Regions from separate parts of the Pseudarthrobacter lactosi genome, predicted to be linked through region 1. Evidence: riboswitches for the same ligand, from Rfam matches in the RefSeq annotation. Region 1 holds a riboswitch; the other holds the start of a gene.
The links. A riboswitch is a leader RNA that binds a small molecule or an ion and turns the genes downstream of it on or off. The one in region 1 is predicted to bind glycine.
Positions count from the first base shown of each region.

Region 1 (15,147 bases):
GACCGAAGCCTCTCCTTGGGCTGGTCCCCGCAGACCATCAGGGCAGCGGCGCTGGGCGCATTCGACGTCGTGCCCCGAGACGGCGAGCCCTGGCCGTGATGCCCGCTGCTGTGGCTTGCTTCAGGCGACGTGGCTGGCGGGGCCGCGGTCGAAACGTTTGGCGCTGCGGTGACGGATCCGGCTGCTGTTGCGCAGCCGGAGAGCAGCATGGCGGCGATGCCCAGGGTGGCCAGCAAGGGCTTGTGCTGTTTCATGGGCATCCAATTCTGGCCGCTCCCTTTTTGTGGGTGCGCGGCCGGTCTCTAGGCTTTGAGTTTGGCGTAGATGACGTAGTTGTCATCGAAGAGTCCGGTGGCAGGGTCGTAGCCGTCGCAGGTGATCAGGCGGAGTTCAGCCCCTGGGGTGTTGCCGTAGACGTCGAGGGTGGGGAATTCGTTTTTGGGGTACAGGGCGCCTCGGTCAACGATGAACACCGCAGTGGTGCCGTCGGTCCGCGAAACGTTGATCTCGGCGCCGGGGGTGAGTTTGCGCAGGTCGGCGAAGACGCCCGTGTGCCCTCCGAGGGCGTTGACGTGGCCCAGCATCACTGAGGGTCCGCGTTCCCCGGCGGTGGGGGAACCTTCGTACCAGCCCGCGGGGGCTCCGTTGCCGGTGTCCTGCGGGACTTTGAGGGAGCCGTTGTCCTCCAGCCCCAGGTGGAGAAGGTCTGTGCGGACCCCGATTGAGGGAATGTTCAGGGTGACGGGAGCCGAAGCGGCCAGTACCGCCGGAAGCTGCGCTGCGGGCAGGGCCTCGGTGGCAGCAGGCGGCGGTGCGGGTACGGTCGGGGACGTGAGCGCGGGGGGAGCCACGGATGAGACGGAGGCGGAAGGTGCCGTTCCGGCGTCGGGAGTGGTGGCGGGTCCGGCGGCGCAGCCGGCTAGGGAAAGCATGAGCAGAACCCCGGCCGCCGTGGGGGCCCCGAGACCTCTACGGCGGCCGGGATTCTTGGTTGTCACAGTATTGATCCGTTCAGCTTTGGCTTAGGCTGCTGCGTTGCGGCGGCGGACGGCATAGGCGCCCCCGGCGAGGGCGATCAGGGCCAGGCCGGAACCGATGGCAAGGGCTCCGGTGTCAGTGCCGGTTTCGGTGGCGATGCCGGTCGCTGCACCGCCGGCAGGCATCTTCATCTGTCCGGCAGTCAACGTCCCGCACAGTGCAGGGGAGGTAGCGGCAAGGGGAAGCGTGGGGGCGAGGTCGCTCTTTGCGGCCTGGCCGGCTGCGCTGAGGGTGGCGGGGTCAAGGCCGTGAACAACTACCACTGCGGTGCCTGCGTCAAGTGCGGCCTTGGTCTCAGCGTTCAGTTCGAACGTGCGGTCCACCGTGTAGGAAGCGCCCTGTCCGCCGACCTTCAGGTCAAGGCCTGCTGCGGGGCTGGTGTCGCCGCTGGTGGACAGGGTGGTGACGATGCCGCCGTAGGACGGGGCGCCTTCGGTAGTGGAGATGACCTGGTCGCCGTCCTTATCAGCCGAGGGGTCCGGGCAGACGCCCTTGGCTCCGCCGTGGATGTGCTGCACGTGCGGGTACGGGGCGTCCATGAAGGTCGCCGGCATGCCCGAAACTTTCAGGACGACGTGGGCCTGGTTGCCGGTGACATCAAGGGTGATCGTGCCCGAGCCGGCGCTGCCGTTGAGCTGCTTCAGGGTGGACTGGTAGGACCCGTCGGCGGCCATCGCGGGAGAACCGGAAAGGGCAAGAGCGGCCAAAGCAAGGGTGGGGACTGCCATAAAGCGAAGTGTCTTATTCATTGGAAAAATCTCCTCATACACGCGCGTGTGATGTTGGCGCCCCCGGGAAGGGGGTCACCAGTACTTCGCAACAACTCCGGGAAAGGATGGGAACGAAAGTGGCCGGGTTCACATATTTTTGGGGAGGCAACCGCTGGGAGGTCCCCCGTGTAATTCTGCAGGCCGTGATCTGGCTGGGTTAAGCCGCCGAAGCGCCGCGGCGTCTGCCCCGCGCAGCTTTCCCTGACCCGGTACGGGTTTTCTGCAGCAGGGCGCACCCGGCCATCGCCCCCGCGACAGATTCAGCGATAGCCGTTATGGTCTTGGCGGTGTACCAGACGGGTTCGTACATTGAGGGCAGCGGCCCGATAGCGGGTACCTGGACATACCGGTAGAGGATGACCGCGGCCAGGGAGGACAACGCCACCGCAGCGGCGGCAGCGAAAGCGGTCCGGGATCCTTTGAGCAGCACGAACACCGCTGCCAGAGCCGCGGCTCCGGCCTGGGCCAGAAACAGGGTCCCCTGCCCGATGCCGCCCGGGGCGGCCTGCTGGTAGCCGGGGGCGAGCTGGACATGGATCACGGCGCTGACCACCAGGGCCACCGCGACAGTGACGCGCAGCACCCAAAGAGAACGCGCAGGCCGGTTCAGTTCCTGGCGGTTCATTTTACGACCAGCGTCCCGGTCATCTGCGAGTGGAAAGTACAAATGATTCCGTACTCACCGGGGGCATCCGGTGCCTGGAAAATCACCGTGGCGCCGCCCGGGACCTCAATGTCGAACCCGCCCTTGTCCTTGGAAGTGAGGGTGTGCGGGGCGCTGTCCGCGTTCGTCACCGTCACCATCGAACCCGGCTTCACCGGCGCCGGAATCTCAAACTTGAAATCCTTGATGGTGATGACCGCTTCAGCTCTCTGGGCTGATCCTTGAGTTGACTGGGCAGCGGAACTGGCCGCGGGAGGGGCGGAGGAGTCGCCGCTTTGGGCTGCGCATCCGGTGATGCCCGCCAGCGACACGGCCGCGGCTACAAACCACATACGGGTAATGATTTTCATGACAATCCCCTTCAAGGGATGTGTCCTCCACCCGCCGGACGGCGCGTCCATCAGGAAACTACCCTGCACGCTATTCGTCACCCCCGCCCTTACGGACTGCCTGCGCAGCGCCCGTTCCTACACTTGGGCCGCCTCCCGCCAGCGATAAAGCCGTTAATAGGCGTAAGCGAGAACGAGCAGGGCCCGGAACGGGTCAGGTGGAGGCGGCCAGCAGTTGTTGGGCTTCGCTGACTGCTTCGTCACTCCGGCCCAGAAGGGACAGCTCTCCTGATGCTCCATCCGCCTAGGCTGCCATGATCATCAGCTCGCAGGTGACACCGGTGAAGGCGATAGTCCCGATGATGTTGGTCGGACCGGGTTAGGGGCATGGAACACCCGGCCGCCGTCGTCGGATACGAGGAGTCCTTCAGTGGTGGCTGCCCAGATCCATGGTTTGCCTACTGTCTTCTTCACAGCGGTTATCGCCTGGACCTGTCCATCGATATGGCCTGTCTGGATCCAGGTACTCCCCGCGTCGGTTGAATAGTGGACTGAACCGTTGGGCTCGATGCCGACGACTTCGGTGCCGCTGGCGAACGCAACGAATTGCATGATCGGGGCTGTGGTGTTCAGTTTCCAGGTTTTCCCGCCGTCGGTGGAGCGCTGGAGCCCGTCCTGGGTGGTGGCGAGGACGGTTTCACTTTCCGGGGTGCCTGCCAGAACGGCGGGAACGAACCCGGCCGTGGCAGGTGACCAGGATTTCCCGTCGGGGCTGGTCAGCAGTGTCCCGTCGTAGGCGACGATTCCGGATTTGGTTGCCGTGAGGGCATGGAAGTCCGATTCACCCTGGCGGGACAGCTGCTCCCAGGTCTTACCGCCGTCCACAGATTTGATCAGGCCCATGGGGTTGGGCAGATCCGAGCCGGGGCCCGGGTGCCCGGAGGCGTAAAAGACGCCCTGGTCGGCGGCGGCGGTGAACCCCATCAGGTCGTTGGTCTCCCCGATTTTGGTGGCGGGTGACTTGGCGACGTTGAACAGGCCTTCATGGGTGGCCAACAGGACCTGATCGGTTTCGCGGTTCACGCTTAGCCCGTGGACGTGGGAGCTGGGGAAACCGGCGGCCGCTGTGGACGGTTGGGTGCCGGTGGTTGAGCCGGAGGAACAGGCGGACAAGGTAAGTAAGAGGGCGGCGGCCGCGGTGAGCCCAGCGTCGGGACGTCCTCGGTTCATAAATTGCAGGGGCACGGGGAACTCCAGAGTGATCCGGGAAATGTGTATGGGGGGAGGCACCGACCCTTAGGGGGCGGGGCCGGTGCCGTGGTGTGCTGGCTACAGGGTGGCCAGCAGGTCTTTCATTTCCTGGATTTCGGCTTCCTGGGAACTGACGATGTCCTTGCTGAGCTGGACCGCGTCAGCGTTCTTGCCGTCGGTGGTCTCGGTCTTGGCCATCATGACGGCGCCTTCGTGGTGGGCGATCATCTGGGTGAGGAACAGTTTGGCGGCCTCGGAGCCCTGGGCGGCCTCGAGTTTGGCCATGTCTTCCTCGCCCGTCATCCCGGACATGCTGTGTCCAGGGGCCATGCCGGTTGGCATTTCGGTGGGCTGTCCCCAGTTCTCAAGCCAGCCGGTCATCTCCTCAATCTCCGGTCCCTGGGCGGCCTTGATCTTGGTGGCCAGATCGGTTACCGCGGCGGGAATGCCTTCCTTCTTGAGCATGACGTCGCTCATGGACACGGCCTGGGCATGGTGGGGGATCATCATCTGCGCGAATATGCTGTCAGCGTCGTTGAAGTCAGCCGAGGCTGCTGCCGAAGTTGCCGGGGCTGAGCTGGAGCTGCCGTGGTTCGTTCCGGGCATGCTGCCGGTCGCCGAACTTCCGGCTTCCGGTCCGGCGGAGCATCCGGCGAGGGCCATTGCTGCGGCAATGGCGGCAGCGGAAATGGTCAGGATCTTTTTCATGAAAATCAGGGTCCTCAAAAAGTATCAGCGGGCGCGTGGCGCGCCTTTCGGTTTGCGTGCAGTGACGGCCGCGCCCCTGGGGCGGGCCTGTTTCATGCGTGCCGTATGACTGGATGGTGCGCCGGGAAGAACACGGCGCCGTCGAGCAATTTACGTCCGGCTGATACAGAGGTCACCAGGGGAGGGGCTACCCGGCGAATAGGAATAGTTCCTGCTGGCCGCAGCCGCGACCCCTAAGTCCGGTAACGCGTGGGGTGCTGTTCCAGGCGCAGGGGCTGACAGCGACGTGTTCCCCGGGGACAGCACGCAGGCATTGCCCCCGGCGGACATCTCGGGGCAGGAACCTGCAGGGGCACACGAAGACGACGATCCAGTTACTGCTTGAGTAACTGCCCTCCCGTCCGGCGACGCCCCTGTTGCATGGGAGTGGCCGGCGGGAATGCTTGGCATGTGTATCGTTGACTCGCCGCCGACTGCTGCCGGCATGCTGTGCGCGGCACTTATATGGTGCGCCCCTGTCATGATGTGCATGCCGAAGATGCCGGCGATGATGGCCAGGGCCGCAGTCAAAAATCCTGCACGTAGGAGGAACGCGGTGAGGGGACCACGGGATGGTGCGGTCATAACGATTCCTCCCTTCCGTGCAGGTTCGAAGCTTTAAGCCTACCGGCAGGAGTTTTCCTGCCGGTCAGCATTTCTGGTTCAACGTACCTGGGCGGGATTGAGTTTCACCCTCCGCAGCAGCTGGGCGTTCAGGGCCACCACGATCGTGGACACGGACATCAGCACAGCGCCGGCTGCCGGGGACAGTACGACCCCGGCGAAGGCAAGAACACCGGCGGCCAGGGGGACGGTGGCCCGCATGTTCGGGTTCGTCCATCCTCGACCCTTTGGTGCAATACTGGTCGACTTTCGACATGCCTGCGCGCACGGCTCTCGTCTCTTCAACCGAGCTTTCAAACGAGCGCTCTCGCTCAAGGCACACGAGACAGATGGTGACTTGCTTGCACACCTGCTCGAGCCAAGCTTCACGGCCACGCCCAAACCGCATCAGAGGCTTTATATTTATGCGGCCACTCTGGCGTTCATGCTCCGGTCACACACGAGCGGCTCTGGCTGGCATCTGACTTTCAAGACTCAGGTCAGAAAACTCGACATTGAGCTTCGAGCGCCAGACGGGTCGCAACTCATCTCTCCGAGCGTGAGCATGGGATTTCCCGCCAACTGGGCTGAGTTGGACATCTGGAAGCCAGCGTCCTGACATCGACCGGCCGCGAACCGGCGCAAGCTACCAGCGGTCGTCTTCCCACGCCAGACCCCGATTTCTCATCGATTGCTCCGTAGGGGCCGTTTTGAGGGTTCAGAAGGGCCCCTACGGAGCAATCGATGGTGATGCGACGCCGTTGCCACTCGAAATCTTGCACGCGGCCCGGAATCGGGCTAACCTGTGAGACGTGTCACTGATGAAGTGGCACATGCTTTTGATCTGCGGCGGGAGAGTCCTGCCGGTACGTTCAGCAGGCGCCGTAGGAGCAAATCCTCTCCGGGAATCTCTCAGGCCCACGTACCGCCGCGGTTAGGCAACTCTGGAAAGTAGTCCGGCAACGGGCTCACCGACGGTGCAAGCGCCACCCTGCGAAAGCAATGGGGGTGCGGAAACTCTCAGGTCCAATACAGAGCGGGGAGGAACCCGAATCAATGTGGCGTACCCAGCACGCCACCTGAATTATGGAGTTCCTTCATGACCGTTCAGTCAGCACCAACCACCTTCGCGGATCGGCATATCGGTGCCCGCCGCCAGGCCGATATCGACACCATGCTCAAAGCCGTTGGCTATGACAGCGTCGACGGCCTCGTGGACGTTGCCGTCCCCGACTCCATCCGCCAGGCCAAGCCGCTGGCCCTCAAGGACGCCCTCAGCGAGGTTGAGGTCCTTGCCGAACTCCGCAAGCTCGCGTCGAAGAACAAGACGGCCGTGCAGATGATCGGCCAGGGCTACTACGACACCGTCACGCCCGCGGTGATCCGCCGCAACATCCTCGAGGCCCCGGCCTGGTACACCGCGTACACGCCGTATCAGCCGGAGATTTCGCAGGGCCGGCTCGAGGCTTTGCTGAACTTCCAGACCATGGTCCAGGACCTCGTGGGCCTGCCGATCGCGAACGCCTCGCTGCTGGATGAGGCCACCGCCGTGGCCGAGGCCGTGCTGATGATGCGCCGGGCGAACAAGAACAAGGACGCCCGCGACGGCAAGACGGTCCTGGATGCCGATTGCCTGCCGCAGACCATCGCGATCGTGAAGGGCCGCGCCGAGGCCCTCGGTTTCGAGGTGGAGGTCGCTGACCTGTCGACGGGCCTGCCCGAGGGTGTCATCAACGGCATTGTCCTGCAGCAGCCCGGCGTGTCCGGCCGGGTCTTCAACCACGCCGACGTCATCGCCGCAGCCAAGGAGCGCGGCGCGCTCGTGACGGTTGCTGCTGACCTGTTGGCCTTGACGCTGATCACCCCTCCGGGGGAGCAGGGCGCGGATATCGCCGTCGGCTCCACCCAGAGGTTTGGGGTGCCGTTGTTCTTCGGCGGCCCGCACGCGGCGTACATGGCGGTGGCGAAGGGCCTGGAGCGGTCCATGCCCGGCCGCCTCGTCGGTGTCTCCAAGGACAACGCCGGGGTCCCGGCCTACCGTTTGGCGCTGCAGACCCGTGAGCAGCACATCCGCCGTGAGAAGGCCACGTCCAACATCTGCACCGCGCAGGCGCTGCTGGCCATCGTCTCCTCCTTCTACGCCGTCTACCACGGCCCCGACGGCCTCAAGGCAATCGCCGAGCGCGTCCACCACAACGCCCGCACGCTGGCCACCACGCTGAAGGTCGCCGGCCGCGAACTGGTCACCGAGACCTTCTTCGACACCGTCACCGTCCGCGTCCCGGGCAAGGCCGCCAAGGTCATCGCCGCCGCCGAAGCACGCGGGATCAACCTGCGCCGCATCGACGAGGACACCATCGGCGTCTCCGCTGATGAAACCACGACGACGGATGTCCTCTCCGCGATTGCCGTCGCCTTCGGTGCCGGTCCCGTGGTGGACGCGAAGGGCTTTGAGCTGCCCGAATCGGTCCTCCGTTCCTCCGAGTACCTGCAGCACCCGGTGTTCAACACGCACCGTTCCGAAACCCAGCTGCTGCGTTACATCCGCAGGCTGAGCGACCGGGACCTGGCGCTGGACCGGACCATGATCCCGTTGGGTTCGTGCACCATGAAGCTGAACGCCACGGCGGAGATGGAAGCCATTTCCTGGCCGGAGTTCGCCTCCATCCACCCGTTCGCCCCGGACTCCCAGACCGTGGGCTGGCGCGAGCTCATCGGCGGGCTGGAAGCTGACCTCGCGGAAATCACCGGCTACGACCAGGTGTCCCTGCAGCCGAACGCGGGTTCCCAGGGCGAGCTCGCCGGCCTGCTGGCGATCCGCGGCTACCACCTCTCCCGCGGTGATGACCAGCGCACGGTCTGCCTGATCCCGGCCTCGGCCCACGGTACCAACGCCGCCTCGGCCGTCCTCGCCGGAATGAAGGTTGTTGTTGTTGCCACAGCTGCGGACGGCAGCATCGATCACGCTGACCTGTACGCCAAGATCGAGGCCCACAGGGACGTCCTTTCGGCCATCATGATCACCTACCCTTCCACCCACGGCGTCTACGACGCCGACGTGACCGAAATCTGCGACGCCGTGCACGCGGCCGGCGGCCAGGTCTACGTGGATGGCGCCAACCTGAACGCGCTCGTCGGTCTGGCGCAGCCGGGCAAGTTCGGCGGCGACGTCTCGCACCTGAACCTGCACAAGACCTTCTGCATCCCCCACGGTGGCGGCGGACCGGGTGTTGGCCCGGTCGCAGCGAAGGCCCATCTGGCACCCTTTATGCCAAGTGACGCCAACAAAGCAGCGCACGAGTCCGGTCACGGCGTGGCCATCTCAGCGTCCAACTACGGCTCCGCCGGTGTCCTGCCCATCTCGTGGGCGTACGTGAAGCTGATGGGTGCCGAGGGCCTGACCGAGGCCACGAAGTCCGCGCTGCTCGCGGCAAACTATGTTGCCGCACGGCTGAACGAGTACTTCCCGGTCCTCTACACGGGCGAGGGCGGTCTGGTGGCGCACGAGTGCATCCTGGACCTGCGCGAGCTGACGGCGAAGACCGGCGTCACCGCGGAAGATGTGGCCAAGCGTCTGATCGATTACGGCTTCCACGCCCCCACCCTGGCGTTCCCGGTTGCGGGCACGCTGATGGTGGAGCCCACGGAGTCCGAGGATCTGGTGGAGATCGACCGGTTCATCGATGCGATGATCACCATCCGGAAGGAAATCGACCAGGTGGCCAACGGCGACTTCAGCGTGGAGAACAGCCCGCTGCGCCACGCACCCCACACCGCGTCCGCCGTCGTGAGTTCCGATTGGACCCGGGCCTACCCGCGTGAGCAGGCCGCCTTCCCGCTCGCCTCGCTCAAGCAAGACAAGTACTTCCCGCCCGTCGGCCGCATCGACGGCGCCGCCGGAGACCGCAACCTCATCTGCTCCTGCCCGCCCATCGAGGAATTCGCGAACTAGTTTCGTGTGAAAGGCTTTCATAATGACTGAGAACTACACCGCTCTTTACGAAGAGCACAAGAAACTCGGCGCTTCCTTCACCGATTTCGGTGGCTGGCAGATGCCCCTGAAGTACAGCTCCGAGCTGGCCGAGCACCACGCGGTGCGCAAGGCCGCCGGCCTGTTCGACCTCTCCCACATGGGCGAAGTCTGGGTCACCGGCCTGGAAGCCGGCGCGTTCCTGGACTACGCGCTGGTGGGCAAGCTCTCCGCCATCGCGGACGGCAAGGCCAAGTACTCGCTCATCTGCGACGCCGACGGCGGCATCATCGATGACCTCATCGTCTACCGCTTCGGCGACGAGAAGTACCTCGTGGTCCCCAACGCGGGCAACGCCCCCACCGTCGCCGTCGCCCTGGCCGAACGCGCCGTGGCGTTCAACGTGAAGGTGGAGGACGCCTCCGCCATCACCTCGCTGATCGCGGTCCAGGGCCCCAAGGCCGAGGCCATCCTGCTCAAGCTGACCGACGAGGCCCAGCACGCACTGGTCACCGACCTGAAGTACTACGCGTTCAACGAGCTCACCGTGGCCGGCCACAACGTCATCCTGGCCCGCACCGGCTACACCGGCGAGGACGGCTTCGAGCTCTTCGTAGCGAACGACGGCGCCGCCTCCCTGTGGGCGTCCGTCGCCGAAGCAGGGGCCGAGTTCGGCATCGTTCCGTGCGGCCTCGCCTCACGCGATTCGCTCCGCCTCGAAGCCGGCATGCCGCTCTACGGCAACGAGCTTTCGCTCGAACGCTCACCGTTCGACGCCGGCCTGGGTGGCGTTGTGGCACTCAAGAGCAAGGAAGGCGACTTCGTGGGCCGCTCTGCCCTGGAAGCCGCCAAGGAAGCCGGATCCAAGCGTAAGCTTGTGGGCTTGAAGGGCCTGGGACGTCGTGCCGGCCGCGGTCACTACCCGGTGCTCAAGAACGGTGCCGTGGTTGGCGAAGTCACCTCCGGCCAGCCCAGCCCCACCCTCGGCTACCCGGTCGCGATGGCCTATGTCGACGTCGAGCACGCCGAGATTGGCACCGCCCTGGACATCGACCTGCGCGGCAAGGCAGAACCGTTCGAGGTTGTCGCCCTGCCGTTCTACAAGCGCCAAAAGTAGCCCAAGTCCGGAACCGGCAGGCCGGAGTTTTCACGCGTGCTGCTCCTTCGTCGCTCTGACGCACGCTTTCGAAAACCCCCGCCCGCCGGCCCCGCCAAACGCTCTCTCACTTATTGCGGTGTTTGGGCGAACGCTCTCTCACTTTTGAACTCCAAACTTAAGGAATACACAACATGGCTAAGGTTGCCGCTGAACTGAAGTACTCCGCCGAGCACGAGTGGATCTCCACTGATGGCTCCGGGCCGTCCGTTGTTGGCGTGTCCGCTGTTGCCGCTGAGGCGCTGGGCGACATCGTCTACGTGGACCTGCCCGAGGTTGGCTCCACGGTGACCGCGGGGGAGACCTGCGGCGAGATCGAGTCCACCAAGTCCGTTTCCGACCTGTACTCCCCGGTCACAGGCGAGGTCACGGAAATCAATGACGGCGCCGTGAGCGATCCCGCACTGATCAACTCCGATCCCTACGGTGCCGGCTGGCTGTTCAAGGTCACCGTCGAGTCCGAGGGCCCGTTGCTCTCCGCTCAGGAATACGCCGAAGTCAACGGTGGCGAACTGTGAGCGCCACAACCGAAACCGTCTTTGAGCAGGTAGTCTCAGCGAGCCTGGATACCGACCTGTCGGTGCTGGACCCGGAGATCGCGGCCAAGATCGACGACGAACTGGGCCGCCAGCGCAATGGCCTGGAAATGATCGCCTCCGAGAACCACACGGCCGTTGCCGTGATGCAGGCGCAGGGCTCGGTCCTGACCAACAAGTACGCCGAGGGCTACCCGGGCAAGCGCTACTACGGCGGGTGCGAACACGTGGACGTCATCGAGCAGCTGGCCATCGACCGGGTGAAGGCCCTGTTCGGTGCCGAGTTCGCCAACGTGCAGCCGCACTCCGGCGCCCAGGCCAACGCCTCGGTCATGCACGCGCTGATCAAGCCGGGCGATACCATCATGGGCCTGAACCTGGCCCACGGCGGCCACCTCACCCACGGCATGAAGATCAACTTCTCCGGCCGGCTCTACAACGTGGTCCCGTACCAGGTCCGCGAAGACACCCACACCATTGACATGGCCGAGGTGGAGCGCCTGGCGCTGGAACACAAGCCGCAGCTGATCGTTGCCGGCTGGTCGGCCTACGCACGCCAGCTCGACTTCGCCGAGTTCCGCCGGATCGCTGACCTGGTGGGTGCCTTCTTGATGGTGGACATGGCGCACTTCGCCGGCCTGGTGGCAGCTGGCCTGCACCCAAGCCCGGTGCCGCACGCCCACGTCACCACGTCCACCACGCACAAGACCCTCGCCGGTCCGCGCGGCGGCATCATCCTCTCCAACGACGCCGCGATCGCCAAGAAGATCAACTCCGCTGTCTTCCCCGGACAGCAGGGCGGCCCGCTGGAGCACGTCATCGCCGGCAAGGCTGTGGCCTTCAAGATCGCAGCAACGCCTGAGTTCAAGGAACGCCAGGAGCGCGTCCTTGCAGGCGCCAGTATCCTGGCCGACCGCCTGGTCCAGCCGGACGTCACCGCCAAGGGCATCAACGTGATCTCCGGCGGCACCGACGTGCACCTGGTCCTCGTTGACCTGCGCAACTGCGAGCTGGACGGCCAGCAGGCCGAAGACCGCCTGGCCGCGATTGACATCACCGTCAACCGCAACGCCGTACCGTTCGACCCGCGCCCGCCGATGGTCACCTCCGGCCTCCGGATCGGCACCCCCGCGCTGGCCACCCGCGGGTTCGGCGAGGCAGCCTTCCGTGAAGTTGCGGACATCATCGCCGAGGCATTGATTGTCGACGCCGACGCGGACCTTTCGGATCTGCGTCACCGGGTAGAGGCACTCGCCTCCGCCCACCCGCTTTACCCGTCCGTCACAGCGCTCAGCTGATTTTCCCGGGCTGGCTCCGGGTCCTGATGGCCACAGTTTTCACGCGTGCTGCTCCTACGTCGCTCTGACGCACGCTTTCGAAAACCGTGTCCAGCAGGACCCTCGGAGGGGGCCGGGGATCCGGCAGCATGCACCCCACCGTCCCCCCTAACCTCGCAAGCTCGGTCAGGGAACCCGGACGGCGTGGGCCCAAGGCATGCAGAGGATGTCCGGCCCCCTCCCGTCCGACCACTTACTTTAGTTAGGAAACGCACATGGCCGTTGGAGTCTTTGATTTGTTCTCCGTCGGGATCGGGCCTTCGAGCTCTCATACCGTTGGGCCGATGCGCGCTGCCGCGGTGTTTGCTGAAGAGGTCAAGGGCTCCGGCAGCCTGGACAAGGTGGCCTGGCTGCGGGTGGACCTGTATGGGTCGCTCGCAGCAACTGGCCACGGCCACGGCACCATGACGGCCATCCTGCTGGGCCTGGAGGGTTTCCACCCTGAAAAGATCCTGCCGGCTGAGGTGGAGGAGCGGCTCGCCGCGATCGGCGAAACCGGCACCCTTCAGCTCGCCGGGTCCGTGCCCCTGCCGTACGGCGTCAAGGACATCATCCTGCGCCCGCTCACTGTCCTGCCGCGGCACACCAACGGCATGACCTTCACAGTCAGCGACGAGGCAGGCGAAGTCCTGCACAAGGCCACGTTCTTCTCCGTGGGCGGTGGCTTCATTGTCCGTGAAGGCGAAGAGGACGCGGCCCTGAAGGAACTGGACGAGTCCAAAAAGGAACTTCCGCTGCCGTTCCGCACCGCGGCCGAGCTGTTGGGCCGGTGCCAGTCCAAGGGCCTGTCCATCGGCGAGATCATGTTCGTCAACGAGCGCGCTTCCCGCACCGAACAGGAGATCCGCGAAGGCCTGCTGCACATCTACTCCGTCATGGAGGAGTGTGTGGCAACCAGCCTCAAGCGCGAGGGGCTGCTGCCCGGCGGACTGAAGGTCCGCCGTCGTGCTCCGGACTGGCATGAGCGGCTCGAAAAGGAGGACAAGGACCGGGACCCGAAGTACTGGCAGGAATGGGTGAACCTCATCGCCCTGGCAGTGAACGAGGAGAACGCGTCCGGCGGCCGGGTTGTCACGGCGCCCACCAACGGCGCCGCGGGGATCATCCCGGCAGTCCTCTACTACGCACTGCATTTCGCACCCGGGATGGACAAGGCCACGCAGGAAGACCGCGACGACGTTGTGGTCAAGTTCCTGCTCACGGCCGGTGCCATCGGGGTGCTGTACAAGGAACAGGCGTCCATTTCGGGCGCCGAGGTGGGCTGCCAGGGCGAGGTGGGATCGGCGTCGTCCATGGCGGCCGGTGCCCTCGCCGAGGTGCTGGGCGGCACCCCCCAACAGGTGGAAAACGCGGCGGAGATCGCGATGGAACACAACCTGGGCCTGACGTGCGATCCGATCGGCGGGCTGGTCCAGGTGCCGTGCATCGAACGCAACGCGATCGCGGCGGCGAAGGCCATCAACGCCGCCAAGATGGCGCTGTGGGGGGACGGAACGCACCGCGTTTCCCTGGACGAGGTGATCGTGACCATGCGCGAGACCGGCAGGGACATGAGCTCCAAATACAAGGAAACAGCCATGGGCGGCCTCGCCGTCAACGTAGTGGAATGCTAAGGGAAGAGAACTGATGACACTGGCACCAGAAGGCCGGAAGCTGCTGCGCGTTGAGCAGCGGAACTCTGCAGTACCTGTGGAGCGGAAGCCGGAATGGATCAAGGCGAAGGTCCAGATGGGACCCGAGTACGTCCAGCTCAAGAACCTGGTCAAGAAGGAAGGCCTGCACACGGTGTGTGAGGAGGCCGGCTGCCCCAACATCTTCGAGTGCTGGGAAGACAAGGAAGCCACGTTCCTGATCGGCGGGTCCGAATGCACGCGCCGCTGTGATTTCTGCCAGATCGACACGGGCAAGCCGTCCCCGGTGGACATGTTCGAGCCCACGAAGGTGGCCCGCTCGGTCCTGGCCATGCAACTGCGCTACGCCACCGTGACGGGTGTGGCCCGTGATGACCTGGCCGACGAGGGTGTGTGGCTCTACGCCGAGACGGTCCGGAAGATCCACGAGCTGAACCCGGGCACCGGCGTCGAACTGTTGATCCCTGACTTCTCCGGCAAGCCCGAGCACATCGAGGCGATCTGCGATTCCAAGCCCGAGGTCTTCGCGCACAACGTCGAGACCGTGCCGAGGATTTTCAAGCGGATCCGGCCGGCGTTCCGGTATGAGCGGTCCCTCGATGTCATCACCCAGGGCCGGGCCCTGGGCATGGTGACGAAGTCGAACCTGATCCTGGGCATGGGCGAGACCCGTGAGGAGATCTCCGAGGCGCTGCGGGACCTGCATGAGGCCGGCTGTGACCTGATCACCATCACCCAGTACCTGCGCCCGTCCGAGCGGCACCTGCCGGTGGACCGGTGGGTCAAGCCGCAGGAGTTCGTGGACCTCCAGGACGAGGCCAAGGAGATCGGCTTCCTCGGCGTGATGAGTGGGCCGCTGGTCCGTTCCTCGTACCGGGCCGGCCGGCTCTGGGCCACCGCGATGCGCAAGAAGGGCTGGGAAATCCCCGCCCAGCTCGCCCACATCGAGTCCTCCGGCAGCACCCGCCAGGAAGCCAGCTCACTCCTGGCAGCCCAGGCCAGCTGACCGCCCGTTTTCAGAGCCGATATCAGGAAAGGACCGAAGATGCTCCCTACAAGAATCGAAATCATCCCCTCAACCGGGATCGTTGAGCAGGTCCAGGCGCTGGTTCCGC
Region 1 covers NZ_JBVAYS010000001.1:1,810,885-1,826,031, reverse strand. Annotated here, with positions in the region: gene ACZY0Q_RS08435 (hypothetical protein) at 1-254, opposite strand, end outside; gene ACZY0Q_RS08430 (sortase domain-containing protein) at 303-932, opposite strand; gene ACZY0Q_RS08425 (hypothetical protein) at 1,023-1,787, opposite strand; gene ACZY0Q_RS08420 (hypothetical protein) at 1,966-2,433, opposite strand; gene ACZY0Q_RS08415 (cupredoxin domain-containing protein) at 2,430-2,822, opposite strand; gene ACZY0Q_RS08410 (F510_1955 family glycosylhydrolase) at 3,123-4,046, opposite strand; gene ACZY0Q_RS08405 (DUF305 domain-containing protein) at 4,131-4,760, opposite strand; gene ACZY0Q_RS08400 (hypothetical protein) at 5,463-5,624, opposite strand; glycine riboswitch at 6,243-6,340, shown strand; gene gcvP (aminomethyl-transferring glycine dehydrogenase) at 6,502-9,354, shown strand; gene gcvT (glycine cleavage system aminomethyltransferase GcvT) at 9,377-10,489, shown strand; gene gcvH (glycine cleavage system protein GcvH) at 10,663-11,046, shown strand; gene glyA (serine hydroxymethyltransferase) at 11,043-12,362, shown strand; gene ACZY0Q_RS08375 (L-serine ammonia-lyase) at 12,617-14,014, shown strand; gene lipA (lipoyl synthase) at 14,028-15,038, shown strand; gene ACZY0Q_RS08365 (methylenetetrahydrofolate reductase) at 15,078-15,147, shown strand, end outside.

Region 2 (15,147 bases), on a different contig from region 1:
GTTGTCCGGGCCAGGGAGGCGGGTGAGTCGAGGCAGGAAATTTCAATCATGGGCTTACTTCCAGTGAGACGACCGTCACTAAATGAATGACGTTCATTTAGTATGCAGGGCGGACGGCTTTAGCGCAATGGTTTAAATGAATCCCATTCTTTTGTGACACTCCGGCCGGATTAGTAAGCTCACTGAGAAATTTGCTTCCGGCCCGGCGCGATCGATCCTGTGGCTGATAGCGTCGGGACTACTGGACCAATCGAGGAGGATTCATGAAAGCTTCACCGACCCTGACCAACAATCTGCAGGCCGTGCTTGCGGACCTGATTGAGCTGCACATCCAGGGCAAGCAGGCCCACTGGAACATTGTGGGGACCAACTTCCGGGACCTTCACCTGCAGCTGGACGAAATCGTGGATGCCGCCCGGCAGTTCGCGGATGATCTGGCCGAGCGGATGCGCGCCCTCCACGCCCTGCCGGACGGCCGCAGCGCCACGGTGGCAAAGTCCACCAGCCTGGCCCAGTTCCCCGAAGGCCTCATCAACACCAAGGACGCCATCGAGCGGATCGTTGCTGCGCTTGAGGCTGCCGTGGGCACCATGCGCAAGGTCCATGACGAAGTGGACGAAGAGGATCCCACTACCGCGGACCTGCTCCACGAATTCATTGCCAAGCTGGAACAGTATGCGTGGATGGTGAACGCCGAGACCATGAAGGCCTCCGCCAGCGTCACCGCCCCTGACGCCAAGTAGGCTCCGGCCGATAGTGAGGCCACAAGCGCCCGGCGCCGGAATGACTTCCGACGCCGGGCGCCCTTGTGCGCTCGCTGGCTTGCGGGCGGCGGTGCCCTAGTCCGCCGTCGGAACTTTCCGGAGTACGACGGCGGCGAGGACTGCCGCGCTCGCCATCAGTACCAGCGCAATTGCCGCAGTGGTGTGGACGCCCGAATCAAACGCCAGGCGAGCTGCACCGCGGAGCGCTTCAGCCAGCGGCGCAGGCAGGCTGGTGGCCAGCTCCACTGCGCCTGCCAAAGTTTCGCCGGCCTGGTGCACGGCAGTGCCTGACGCCGTTTCTTCCACCCCGGCCGGCAGCAGGAGATTCCGCTGGTAGGAAGCGGTCAGGATGGAGCCCAGCACTGCAGTCCCCAGCAGGGACCCCACCTCATAGCCCGTCTCCGAAATGGCGGCCGCCGCTCCTGACTTCTCTGCTGGCACGGAGCCCAGGATGAGGTCATTGGAAATGGTCTCCGCCGTGCCCACCCCCAGTGCGAGGATCAGCAGCGCGGCCAGCAGGAGGGCCGGGCCGGAGCCGTGATCACCAAAGACCGCGATTCCGTAGCCGGTGGCACTCAGTGCCAGGCCACCCGCCACCACAAAGCCCGGACGCACTTTCCGGACCAGCGGCACCACTGCCAGGCCGGCCAGCACCGTGGCCACCAGGGCCGGGATCATTGCTATTCCGGCGGCCGACGGTGTCATCCCGTCCAGGAGCTGCAGGTGCTGTGCGAGGAAGAGAATGAAGCCGTTGAAGGAAAACAGGGCCAGCACGTTTGCCGTGATGGCGGTGCTGAACACCCGGTTGCCGAACAGGGACATGTCCAGCAGGGGGCTGGCCAGCCGGTGCTGGCGGCGGACAAAGACGACCCCCATGGCCAGGCCAAAGACAACAAGCCCCAACGGAGCGGCCCCGAAACCTTCTGTCGCCAGTTCCTTGATCCCGTACACAACGGGCACCATAACCAGCAGGGACAGGGCGATGCTGGGCACGTCCACCCGTCCGGGCCGCGGATCCTTTGATTCCGGGATGAACGCCGGACCAAACGCCAGCAGGGGCAGCATGATGGGCACGGCGACCAGCAGGATGGCGCCCCACCAGAACTGCTCCACCAGCCAGCCCCCAAAGATGGGACCCAGGGCGGCCCCGCCGGAGAAGCCGGCTGCCCAGATGGCTACGGCCAGCCGGCGCCGGTTCGGGTCCGGAAAAATGTTGCGGATCAGCGACAGGGTTGAGGGCATCAGCATGGCGCCGAAGAATCCCAGCGACGCCCGTCCGGCTATCAGCCACTCCGCGCTGGGGGCAAACGCTGTTGCTGCTGAGACCGCCGCGAATCCAACGCTGCCGGTCAGCAGCAGCCGTCGGCGCCCGATCCGGTCGCCCAGGCTGCCCATGGCAACCAGCAATCCGGCAAGTACCAGGGGATAGGCGTCCACAATCCACAGCAGCTGGACTCCGGTCGTTTCCAAGCTGCTCGCGATGGCCGGAAGCGCAAACGTCAGCGCGGTGTTGTCCACCGCAACCAGGAGCACCGGAAACATCAGCAGGGCCAGCGCGAGCCAGTCGCGCCAGGGCGCCTTGGCGGGCCCTGACGGCTGGACCTCGGCTGCGGTCGCGGAGGTGCTTCGGGTGGTCTGGTTGGACTGTGCGGACAACGTCATGTAATAACTATACCGTCCAGACGGTATAGTTAAGAAACCGGACCCGGAGCGGGCATGATTGAAGCCATGGCCAGAAATCCCGTCGCACGCGATGCAGTCCTTGATGCTTTTGAAGAACTCCTGATCGATGTGGGGGAGCGGGCTGCCACATTGGACGCCGTGGCCAAGCGGGCCGGCGTGTCCAAGGGTGGATTGCTCTACCATTTCCCCAACAAGGAAGCGCTGATCGCTGCGGTACTGGAACGGTTGGACCGACTGGCCGCCGAGGACCTGGCACTGATGGCGGCAGCAGCCGAAGGTGCAGCCACCTACTTCATCCGTTCCTCGGTCTGGTCCGATACGCCGATGGACCGCTCTTTCGTGGCCGCCACGCGGCTGGCCGAAGTGGCCCATGAAGAGGCCCGGCGTCGCTTTGCCGCCATCCAGCAGCAGTGGTTGGACCTGATCGCGGCCGACGTCGGTCCGGCCATGGCGAAAGCCGTGCTGTATATGGGGGACGGGTTGTATTTCAACGCCATGTGGGAAAGCGGCACCACCGGGGACGGCCGGGGCCGCCATGGAGACGTCGAGGAGCTTCTCGCCGCCGTGGAGCGGCTGCGCGGCTGAACCTGACGACCCCATTTGCCCGGCGGCGCGGGGCGTAGGAGAATTGGACCTCGTGGCGGCCATCTGTGGCCGGCACGACATCTGAATATGCCTTTGATCTGCGGCGGGAGAGTTCTGTTAGTAGGTGCAACAGGCGCCGTAGGAGCAAATCCTCCCCAGGAATCTCTCAGGCCCACGTACCGCCGCGGCCAGGCAACTCTGGAAAGTGGCAGGCCGTACGCCTGAAGCGTCCCGGATCACTCCGGAATGTCAGGACCGCTGTGCCCACCGACGGTGCAAGCGCAGCCTAGCGGAAGCAGGCTGCGCGGAAACTCTCAGGTCCCAGACAGAGCGGGGAGGAACCCGAGTCGATGTGGCGTACCTTGCGCCGCCTTAGTAATGGAGTTCCTTGTGAGTGTTAATTCGGCCTCGGCCACTTTCGTTGACCGGCATATTGGCGCCCGCCGCCAGGCCGATATCGACTCCATGCTCAAGGCTGTGGGCTACGGCACTGTGGACGCACTGGTGGACACCGCCGTTCCCGACTCCATCCGCCAGGCCCAGCCGCTGGCCCTCAAGGACGCCCTGAGTGAGGTTGAGGTCCTTGCCGAACTCCGGAAGCTTGCGGCGAAGAACAAGACGGCCGTGCAGATGATCGGCCAGGGCTATTACGACACCGTGACGCCCGCGGTGATCCGCCGGAACATCCTCGAAGCCCCGGCCTGGTACACCGCGTACACCCCGTACCAGCCCGAAATCTCGCAGGGCCGGCTCGAGGCGCTCCTGAATTTCCAGACCATGGTCCAGGATCTCGTGGGCCTGCCCATCGCGAACGCCTCGCTGCTGGATGAAGCCACCGCCGTGGCCGAGGCGGTGCTGATGATGCGCCGGGCCAACAAGAACAAGGACGCCCGGGACGGCAAGACGGTCCTGGATGCCGATTGCCTGCCGCAGACCATCGCGATCGTCAAGGGCCGGGCCGAGGCGCTCGGGTTTGAGGTGGAGGTCGCTGACCTGTCCACGGGCCTGCCCGAGGGCGTTATCAACGGCATCGTCCTGCAGCAGCCCGGCGTGTCCGGTCGGGTCTTCAACCACGCCGACATCATCGCGGCTGCGAAGGAGCGCGGCGCGCTGGTGACGGTTGCTGCTGACCTGTTGGCGTTGACGCTGATCACCCCTCCTGGGGAGCAGGGCGCGGATATCGCCGTCGGCTCCACCCAGCGTTTCGGGGTGCCGCTGTTCTTCGGCGGCCCGCACGCGGCGTACATGGCGGTGGCGAAGGGCCTGGAGCGGTCCATGCCGGGCCGCCTGGTCGGTGTCTCGAAGGACAACGCCGGTGTCCCCGCGTACCGTCTGGCGCTGCAGACCCGTGAGCAGCACATCCGCCGGGAGAAGGCCACGTCCAATATCTGCACCGCGCAGGCGCTGCTGGCCATCGTTTCCTCCTTCTACGCCGTTTACCACGGCGCCGACGGCCTCAAGGCAATCGCCGAGACCACCCACAGCCACGCTGCAACCATCGCCGCATCGCTGAAGGCGGCCGGCCTGGACGTCCTGCACACATGCTTCTTTGATACCGTCACGGTTTCCGTGCCCAGCAAGGCCGCGGCTCTTGTGGCCGCCGCCGAAGCCAAGGGCATCAACCTGCGCCACATCGACGGCGACACCATCGGCGTCTCGGCCGACGAAACCACAACCCCGGCCATCGTCGCCGGTGTCCTGGACGTCTTCGGCGCCGCCGTGGTGGACTTGGCCGCCGGCACAGACACCCAGTTTGCACTGGATACCGCCGTCGAACGATCCTCCGAGTACTTGCAGCATCCGGTGTTCAACACGCACCGTTCCGAGACCCAGCTGCTGCGCTACATCCGCAGGCTTTCGGATCGGGACCTTGCGCTGGACCGGACCATGATCCCGCTGGGTTCGTGCACCATGAAGCTGAACGCCACCGCGGAGATGGAAGCCATTTCCTGGCCGGAGTTCGCCTCGATCCACCCGTTCGCCCCGGACTCACAGACCGTAGGCTGGCGCGAACTTATCGGCGGGCTGGAGTCTGACCTCGCGGAAATCACCGGCTACGACCAGGTGTCCCTGCAGCCGAACGCCGGTTCCCAGGGCGAGCTCGCGGGCCTGCTGGCGATCCGCGGCTACCACCTCTCCCGCGGCGATGACCAGCGCACGGTCTGCCTGATCCCGGCCTCGGCCCACGGCACCAACGCCGCCTCCGCCGTCCTGGCCGGCATGAAGGTGGTTGTTGTCGCTACCGCTGCGGACGGCAGCATCGACCACAAGGACCTGAACGCCAAGATCGAGGCGAACAAGGACGTCCTCTCGGCCATCATGATCACCTACCCCTCCACGCACGGTGTCTACGACGCGGACGTGACCGAAATCTGCGACGCCGTGCACGCGGCCGGCGGCCAGGTCTACGTGGACGGCGCCAACCTCAACGCCCTCGTGGGCCTGGCACAGCCGGGCAAGTTCGGCGGCGACGTCTCGCACCTGAACCTGCACAAGACCTTCTGCATCCCGCACGGCGGCGGCGGACCCGGTGTTGGCCCGGTCGCAGCGAAGGCCCACCTGGCACCCTTTATGCCCGGTGACGCCAACAAGGCAGCCCACGAAGCCGGCCACGGCGTGGCCATCAGCGCCTCCAACTACGGCTCCGCAGGCGTCCTGCCGATCTCCTGGGCGTACGTGAAGCTCATGGGCGCCGAAGGCCTGACCGAGGCGACGAAGTCGGCACTGCTGGCGGCGAACTACGTTGCGGCGCGGCTGAACAAGTACTTCCCTGTCCTCTACACCGGTGAAGGCGGACTCGTGGCGCACGAGTGCATCCTGGACCTGCGCGAGCTGACGGCCAGGACCGGCGTCACCGCGGAAGACGTGGCCAAGCGCCTGATCGACTACGGGTTCCACGCCCCCACGCTGGCGTTCCCGGTGGCCGGCACGTTGATGGTGGAACCGACGGAGTCCGAGGACCTCGTGGAGATCGACCGGTTCATCGATGCGATGATCACCATCCGCAAGGAAATCGACCAGGTGGCCAACGGTGACTTCAGCGTGGAGAACAGCCCGCTGCGCCACGCACCCCACACCGCGTCCGCCGTCGTATCTTCCGATTGGAACCGCGAGTACCCGCGCGAGCAGGCCGCCTTCCCCCTCGCCTCGCTCAAGCAGGACAAGTACTTCCCGCCCGTCGGCCGCATCGACGGCGCAGCCGGAGACCGCAACCTCATCTGCTCCTGCCCGCCGCTGTCGGAGTTCGAAGACTAGGGTCCGGGCCCGGACCCGGCAAGCCGGGCTTTTCACGCGTGCTGCTCCTTCGTCGCTCTGACGCACGCTTTCGAAAACCCCGTCCCGCCGGCCCTCGGTGGTCTACGGTATCCGGCAGCATGCTCCCCACCGTCCCCCTAGCCTCGCAAGCTCGGCCAGGGAACCCTGACGGCGTGGGCCCAGCGGATGCCGGGGACCTGCCGCCGTGACCGGAGGCTTTAGACTTGTGGCTACGCAACCCCTGAGATTGGACACGTCCGCCTTGCGAGAATTCACCGCCCGCTTTGCCACAGCGGAGGAAATTGAGAACTGGGACAAGCACGTCACGGCCAACCCGAACGGCGGCAACATGCTGCAGTCCGCCGCCTACGCGTCCGTGAAGAACGGCAGAGGCTGGGCCGCCCGCTTCCTGGTCCTGGAGTCTGCCGGGACCGCCAGCTACAACCTGGTGCTGGAGAAAAAATTCCCTGTGCTGGGCCGCCTGTGGTACCTGATCAAGGGCCCTGACCTGGGTGGCGTCGAGGACCTCAAGCCGGTGTTGGACGCGTGCGCTGCATTTGCCCGGAGCCGGAAGCTCAACGTCTTCACCATCAAGATCGAACCTGACGTTGTGTCCACCCCGGAAGCCGGGGCGCGGCTCGCCGCCGCCGGCCTGGTGAAGGCCCCGAACATCCAATCCAATGACTCCACCGCGTTGCTGGACATCGCTGCACCGGAGAACCAGGTCTTCCGGTCCATCTCCTCCCGCGCCCGCAACGCGATCCGCCGGGCAGAGCGCGAAGGCTGCGCAGTGGTGCAGCCGGAGCCGGGTCCGGAAACGTACCGGGCGCTGTATGACCTGATGGCGGACACCGTCAACGCCAAGGGCTCCATGCCGTTGCGCAGCCTCGAGTACTACACACGGTTCTGGGACGAATTCTGCACCCGCGGCCAAGGCAGCTTCTTCTTTGTTTATGAGGACGGCAAACCCAGCGTGGGCGCCTTTGTGATCAACTACGGATCCAAGGCGACCTACAAGGACGGCGGCTCCACCCAGAACAGGAAGCAGTACGGCGATTCGCACCTGGTCCAGTGGCAGGCCATCCGGAGAATGCAGGAACTCGGCTGTACCGAGTACGACTTCTGCGGCACACCGCCGTCCGCCCTGATCAAGGACAAGACCCACCACCTGTACGGCATGGGCATGTTCAAGACCAGCTTCACGAAGACGGTCACGGACTTCGTCGGCTGCTACGACTACGTGCTGTCGCCCGTCAAACATGCCCTGTGGGTCAAGGGTGCGGAACGGATCTTCCGCCGGCTCGAAACCGCACGCACCGGCCAGCAGTTCTACTGACAGCCCGCCAGCCACGCTCACCATCCACACCACGAAGGCCAGCGTCTGCCCCAGGCGGCAGCGCGGCCATAGATGAGGTTACTTCTGTGAATCCCACCAAGGCCGGAGCCGGCCTCGAGCTCAGCGTCCTCAGCGATGCCGAGTTTGAGTCCTTCTCCCTCAAGCACGCGCAAAACAACTTCATCCAGTCCGCTGACTTCACCCGCTTCCAGCGCGCCCGCGGCCAGGCGGTGGAACTGTTCGGTGTCAGGCGCGACGGCGATCTGGTCGCCGCCGGGAAGCTGAACTACACCACCAACCGCTGGGGCTACAAGGTGTGCGAGTGCGCCAAGGGCCCCCTCCTGGACTACACGGACGCCGCCCTGGTGCGTGACGTCGTCGGGCTCCTCAAGGAACGTGCCGCGGAACGCAATGCAGCCGAACTGCGGATTTCCCCGAACCTGACCTACATCGCCCGCGACGCCGACGGCGCCGAACACCCCGAGGTCGTGGACAACAGGCCGCTGGTGGCGGACCTGGCGGCCCTGGGTCTTGAACACCAGGGCTCGGACATGAACTTCGCCAACGTCAACTGGATGTTCATCAAGCAACTCGACGGCATCAAAGACGCCGAGGAGCTCATCATGGGCACCAGCTACCGGACCCGGAAGGCCATCCGCAAGGCTGAAAAGAACGGCGTGTTCCTTGAACAGGCCACCTTGGAGACCCTTGACGAGTTCTACGACGCGCTGAGTACCGCCGGTGACGAAAAGGGCTTCTTCTACCGGGAACGCGAATACTACGAACAGCTCCTGCGGACCACCTCGGCCGAGTTCACGAAACTCATGATGGCCAAGATCGACATCCCCGCATACCGGAAGTCCATCACCGAACGTTTGGAAGCGGAAACCGCGTCCGCCGCCGAACTGCGCCGTGAGGTCGAAGAGACCGGCAGCAAAAAGAAAGCCAACCGGCTCAAGGTGGTCCAGGACCTCGTGGACAGCTACGAGCGCAGCCTCAAGGACATCGAGCGGTTCCCGGACTCGGTAGGAGTGGCAACGGTGGCCGCCATCCACTTCGTCTGTTTCGGTGACGAGGTGGTCTGCGTCATTGGTGGCACCAAGCAGGACTACATCTACTTCAACGGCGCCACCTCGCTGTATTGGGGGATGCTGCTGCATGCCCTGGACAAGGGCTACTCGCGCTACAACTTCTACGGCACCTTCGGCATCCAAGGGCAGGACGAGGAAGGCCATGGCGGTTACGAGTTCAAGAAGGGCTTCGGCGGCGATGTGGTCCAGCTGCTGGGGGACTTCGTGACGCCTGTGCGGCGGGTAGCCTTCCAGGCCAACCGCCTGGTCCGTGCTGCCATCGCTGCAGCCCGCACCCTGCTGGGCAAACTGCCGCTGAAACGCCAGGCCTAACACCAACCCACGAAGTGCAAGAGAGGGATCAGCACCAAGGTGACCGATCGACCTGAAAACCCCCGGAGCAGGCCTCCCACCAACGCCTTGCCCAAAACAGAGCCGCTTACAGCGTCCCAGCTCCGCCAGGACGCTGCGGCCAAGAAGATGCTGCGGCGACTGGTCCGGGGGGAGAACCCGCCGACGGCGCCGATGAGCATTGTGGACAGGCTCGCCGGAAGCCCCTACGCCAACCCCATGATCCAGGTGAGCGGCGTGGACACTTCCGCACGCAAGACCCTGGACTTTGCCCTTCACCTGGCCGAGACCATGTTCCGGTACGGCGCAGGCGCCTTGGAAGTGGAGACGAGCATCATTGCCGTCACCGCGGCGCTGGGGCTGAAAAACATCGAAGTGGACATCACCAACCAGTCGGTGGGCATCAACTACGCGCCCAAGGACCAGACGCCCATCGCGCTGCTTCGCGTAGTGCGGTCCTGGACAAACAACTATGCCGGGCTGGCCAAAGTACACAGGCTGGTCACGGACATCGTGGCCGGAGGAGTGGGCCGCGATGAGGCGATCCGCCGGCTGGACGAGGCCATCACCAGCCCCAAACCGTTCCCACGCTGGATGGTCACCGTAGCCTTCGGCGTGTTCGCGGCAGTCTTTGTGGGCGTGCTCGGCGGAGGGCCGGTGTCCTCGGGCATCGCCTTCGTTGCCAACATCGGCGTCAGCCTGCTCGCCCGCCAGTTGGGCCGGTGGCGGGTTCCGGACTTCTTCACGACGGCGGCATGCGCCTTCGCTGTTACGCTCACCGCGTTGCTGTTGTGGCGGTTTGAGCTCACCAATGCGCCGGCGATTGTGGTGGTGGGAGGCATCCTCCTGCTCCTGCCCACCGGACGCCTCGTATCCTCGGTCCAGGACGCCATCAACGGCTTCCCTGTGACCGCAGCGGGCCGGTTCCTGTCCACGTTGCTGACGTTCGGCGCGATTGTGGCCGGGATCGCGGTGGCCTTTGTGATGGGTTCGATGACCGGGATGGAGCCGATCAGTGTCACGGAGACGTTCCCGCCTGCCTACGACCTCTGGGTTCTGGTGATCTTTATCGCCGTGGCAGTGATGGCCATCGGCGTGACGGAGCAGACATCGTGGGAGTTGCTGCTGCCTACCGCGGGCGTGGGCGTGGTGGGCTATTTTGTGCTTCTGGGTGCCGGGTCCCTCGGCGTCGGTGACCGGTTCTCCCCGGCGCTCGCCGCGGTCGTCATTGGGCTGCTGGCGCGGGTGGTGGCGCTGAAGATGGGCGCACCCCAGCTGGTGGTGGCCGTCCCGGCCGCCCTGATCCTGCTGCCCGGGCTGACCATTTTCCGGTCCATGTATGTGCTGACCATCGAGGAAGCCGATGTCCTCCTCGGCGCTGGCGGCATGCTCAATGCCGGCGCGATAGTCCTGGGAACTGCGGCCGGCATTGTCCTCGGCGACACCCTGGCCCGGCCGTTGACGCGCAGCCTGGCCAGCAATGAGCGGCGGCGCGCGCGCCGCCGCTAGCTAGCGCCGGCGTCGGAAAATTTCGGTCAGCTCTTCCCTGCCCAGATCTTCCCTAGTCAGCTCTTGCCTGCTCAGATCTTCCCTACGGGGAGTTTCTTCTCGGCCTGGAAGTCGTCCTCCACCCGGCCCTGGGCCCAGTAGCCGGACAGCGAAACCTGGCTCCGTTCAAGGCCGCGCTGGGCGAAGAGCACCTCCCGCAGACCCTTCATGTAGCCACGCTCGCCGTGGGCGAAAACGTCGACCCGCCCAGCGGGCCACTCGGCGCCAGCCACCGCTGAGATCAGGAGGTCCCCGACGCCGGCCGGCGCGCCGTTGCGGCGCAGCCAGGTCACCTGGACCCCCGCCGGGGACGCGACGGGCTGGATGTCGGCGTCGCTGTCCACCTCGATAAATGCCAGGCCGGCCGCTTCAGCGGGCAACGATTCGATGGCGGCGGCGATCGCCGGAAGTGCGGCTTCATCGCCGGCAAAGAGGTACCAGTCAGCGTCGGGCGCCGGGTTGTAGGCACCGCCCGGCCCGGTGAAGGTGAAGGTGTCGCCAGGCCTGGCAGCAGCCGCCCACGGACCGGCCAGCCCCTCGTCGCCGTGGATCACAAAATCGATGGCGAGTTCCTGCGCCTCGAGGTCCACCCAGCGGACCGTGTACGTGCGGGTGAAGGGCCACTGCTCGCGGGGCATGGTTTCGCGGATGGTCCACAGGTCCAAAGGCCGGGCATAGTCAACGCCGGGCTGCGGGAAGACAATCTTGACGTAGCGGTCCACGAAACTGTTGTTCACGTAGGCGGCAAAACCCTTGCCGCCGGCCACGATCCTGACCATGTGGGGCGAGAGTTGTTCCCGCCGAATGACCGTGAGATCGATCTGCGGACGTGTATTTTTTGTGGCGCTGGTGGCGGCCGGAACAGTGCTCATAAGGTAACCCTAAGCTAAGGGACCGGGGGGAGTTCCCAGGTTACGCCAGGGCAGCCCTGGTCCTGCAGCAGCCGGTTGATGGTGCTGAAGGGGTGGGAGCCGAAGAATCCGCGCGACGCCGACAAGGGGCTGGGGTGGGCGCTGGACACAACCGCCGCATCGGACAGAAGGGGCCGGACACTCTCCGCGTCCTTGCCCCACAGCACCGCCACCAACGGCGCCGGCCCGCCGTCGGAGGTGCGCCGGCTGGCCACCGCGGTGACTGCCGCCGTCGTGATGGCTTCCCAGCCTTTGCCCCGGTGGGAGCCGGCAGCCCCGGCACGGACGCTCATGACCCGGTTCAGCAGCAGGACCCCTTGGCCGGCCCAGGCGGACAGGTCGCCGTGGACGCGCGCGGGAAGGCCAAGATCGGCCTCCAGCTCGCGGTAGATATTCGCCAGGCTCCGCGGGATGGGGCGGGTCCGCCCGTCAACGGCGAAGGACAGGCCGATCGCGTGGCCCGGCGTCGGGTAGGGGTCCTGGCCCACTACCAGGACTTTGACGCCAGCCAGCGGCTGCCGGAACGCGCGCAGAACGTTCGACGGCGCCGGCAGCACCTGGTGCCCCGCGGCAACTTCGGTGGCCAGGAAGTTCAGGACACCGCGCAGCTCAGCCTCAACCGGCCCCAGCGCCTCCGCCCAGTCAGCCGCCATCAGCTCACCGAGCGGCAAAGCGGCCATCTCTGCGAAGCCAACGTCCTCCGCCGGGTCCGCCGTCAGTTCGAACAGCGCGTCAGAATCAAACACGCTCCCATTCTCGCAGGGTTACCGGCCACTCCAGCCGGGGCGCAAATGACATCGGTGTTATTCACGCCGTAACATGGGGAGGAGATTTTGAAACCCAACCGGTGATTCAGCAAGACCAGCGAAGGGGTGTGCCGTGGCGGAACCTGCTCGGGAGCACGTGCCGGAGCCAGAGGAGCGCAGCTCTTTGCTGGCGGATTTTACGCTCCGTGACTCAGCTTTGATCGAGCGCGACCAGCAGATGCTGGCACTGGAGCGGCAATGGTGGAAGTACGCGGGGGCCAAGGAACAGGCCATCAGGGAGCTGTTCGACCTGTCCGCGACCCACTACTACCAGCTGCTCAACGCCCTCATTGACACCGAGGCCGCACTGGCCCACGACCCCATGCTGGTTAAGAGATTGCGTAGACTACGTACGTCGCGTCACCGGGCACGCACTGCACGACGCCTGGGTTCCGACGCCTGACCACGCTCGTGCTGAGCCATCAGCAGCAATCAACAAGGACGTCTCCCCACCATGACCAAATACGCTCGGGATGAATTCGACAAGGTTCCGGAGTCCGCCTCGCGGCAGGGCGTCCACCGTGCGGCCTCGGGGCCTGCCCGCCGCAAGCTGTGGCCCATCCTTGCTGTGGGGATTGTGGCATTGGCCATCGGAGTGGTGTCCTTCCTGATCCTTCCCAAGCTCGGGTTCACCCAGGCCGGCAGCGAAGCCTCCACCAGCCTGGAATCAACAGCAGCGCCCGAGGCAAGCGCGGCTCCGTCAGTCACCGCTGAATCTTCCGCGGACCCGGAACCCTCTAAGAGCCCGGACGCCGAGCCCAGCGCTTCGCCCACAAACGTTCCCTCCGCGGCGGTGCTGGACAAGACCCAGGGCGTTGCCATCTACAACGCGGCCGGCACGGCCGGGCTCGCCGGACGCATCAGCTCGATGGTCCAGACCGATGGCTGGACGCTGGGCCAGGTAGGAAACTGGGGCGGCGCTCCGCAGAAGGCATCGGCAATCTTCTATGCAGGCCCGGCGCAGAAAGCCAACGCAGAAGCAGTCTCCAAACTCCTGAACATTCCCACGATGGTGGAGACCCAGGAATTCCAGGTGCCCTTGGTTGTTGTCTTGGGGCCGGGCTACCAGTAGCGCCTCGCGGTCACGCCTGAATAACTTTTGGGCACCGGAGCGGCCGTGTGGCTCGGCCCGCCGGATGGCTTGTCGATAGAGTGATTTCAGGCTTCGGTCCGTAACAAGCGGCACAATTCCGACGGGGACCGACGGCACGACGGAAAAGAGCGGACATCATGGCATTGGGAACGGTTAAGTGGTTCAACGCCGAAAAGGGCTACGGCTTTATTACGGTGGACGGCTCCGGGGACGATGTCTTTGTGCACTGGTCGGCCATTGAAGGCGAAGGTTACCGGGCCCTGGATGAAGGCCAGCGCGTCGAACTTGAGGTTGGCGAAGGCGAGAAAGGCCCCCAGGCAGAAAACGTCCGGCCCGCTCAGTGATTTCCCGCAGCTTGAGCTCAACAATCATCCGCACAACTACAGGAGCGGCACTCCTGCTGGCCCTGGCTGGCTGCGGCGTGGCAGGCGGCAACGTCCGCGTTGAATCCGCTGAAGCATCCGGCGACGGCACGCTGCGCATCGGGCTGATCCAGGACAGCGCAGGGAAGCAGGCCTTCCTCAACGACTCGCAGCTCGCTGCGGCCCAACTGGCCATCAAGGAAATCAATGCGGCCGGAGGTCACAAAGGCAGGCCTGTTGATCTGGTGGTGGGCGCCGGCGATGGCGCCGAAGCCCAGGCCAGAAATCTTGCCTCAGCCAAAGTTGATGCGGTGATCGGACCGACCGATTCGAGCCACGCCGCCGCCGCCATCGACGTCCTCTCGGCTGCGCGCGTCCCGCTGGTCTCGCCGGCCAACTCCGCTGCCGGCCTGTCCCGCTACAAGAGCGGCGGCTATTACTTCAGGACGGCGGCTGCGGACGTCGCCCAGGCATCGGTGCTGGTGAAGCTTGCCAAGGACGGCGGCGCCAAGAGCCTTGCCGTGGTCCATCAGGACTCCAGCTACGGAAAAGACGTAGCCGCCGCGGTGGCCAGCGCCGCCAAGAACGCCGGCCTGGACACCGTCTCCACCACCGCCTTCAAGCCCGGCGACGCCGGAAACGCGGCTGCCGCTGCCAAGGCCGCCACGCCGGACGCGGTAGTGCTGATCGCCAGGGACGACGCCCAGGGCGCCCTCGCAGAGCTCAACAACGCAGGGCTCTCGGGCAAGAGCATCATCCTGAGCGACGGCGCCTTCGCCCAGTACGGTTCGGGGCTGGGATCCAAAGCCCTCGACGGCGCCCGTGCCGTGGCACCGGGTCTGTTGCCGTCCGCGGACTTCCAAGCCCGTCTCGTGGCGGTCAACCCTGCACTCAAAGACCTTTCGTTCGCAGCAGAGACCTACGACGCCGTGAACCTCGCGGCCCTGGCGGCAGCGAAGGCTGACGACGACGCCGGCCGCTCCATCGCCGCCAACCTGATCGCCGTGTCCGGCGGGACAGCAGGCGGGCAGCCCGCCGCGCAGGCCTCTGGGCCGGCCACCAAACCGTGCCTGTCCTACTCCGAGTGCCTCACGGTCCTGAAAACCGGGGCGGGAATTAATTACGACGGCGAATCGGGGCCGGTTGCCTTCGACGCCAACGGTGACATCACGACGGCCAATTACATGGTGTTCACCTACGGCGCAGACAACAGGGCGGTGCTCACCGGCCGTGAGACTGCAGGCCGGGCCGCAAGCTGATCGCCGGTGGCGAACGGTCCGCTGTGACGGCGCGATGTGCGAGGTCTTTCGCTTGCACTCTCACCTAGGGAGTGCTAATTATTGAGTTAGCACTCTTACGCACCGACTGCTAAAGCAACGTCCG
Region 2 covers NZ_JBVAYS010000002.1:20,006-35,152, forward strand. Annotated here, with positions in the region: gene ACZY0Q_RS10020 (nitrilase-related carbon-nitrogen hydrolase) at 1-50, opposite strand, end outside; gene ACZY0Q_RS10025 (Dps family protein) at 264-743, shown strand; gene ACZY0Q_RS10030 (MFS transporter) at 840-2,426, opposite strand; gene ACZY0Q_RS10035 (TetR/AcrR family transcriptional regulator) at 2,493-3,032, shown strand; glycine riboswitch at 3,127-3,224, shown strand; glycine riboswitch at 3,226-3,371, shown strand; gene gcvP (aminomethyl-transferring glycine dehydrogenase) at 3,423-6,287, shown strand; gene ACZY0Q_RS10045 (lipid II:glycine glycyltransferase FemX) at 6,550-7,623, shown strand; gene ACZY0Q_RS10050 (peptidoglycan bridge formation glycyltransferase FemA/FemB family protein) at 7,710-9,026, shown strand; gene ACZY0Q_RS10055 (threonine/serine exporter family protein) at 9,066-10,553, shown strand; gene ACZY0Q_RS10060 (siderophore-interacting protein) at 10,625-11,464, opposite strand; gene ACZY0Q_RS10065 (uracil-DNA glycosylase) at 11,479-12,249, opposite strand; gene ACZY0Q_RS10070 (DUF3263 domain-containing protein) at 12,383-12,712, shown strand; gene ACZY0Q_RS10075 (LytR C-terminal domain-containing protein) at 12,764-13,381, shown strand; gene ACZY0Q_RS10080 (cold-shock protein) at 13,540-13,746, shown strand; gene ACZY0Q_RS10085 (ABC transporter substrate-binding protein) at 13,758-15,023, shown strand.
Region 2: it holds a riboswitch for glycine, as region 1 does, so the genes downstream of both, gcvP (aminomethyl-transferring glycine dehydrogenase) here and gcvP (aminomethyl-transferring glycine dehydrogenase) in region 1, are expected to answer to the same signal.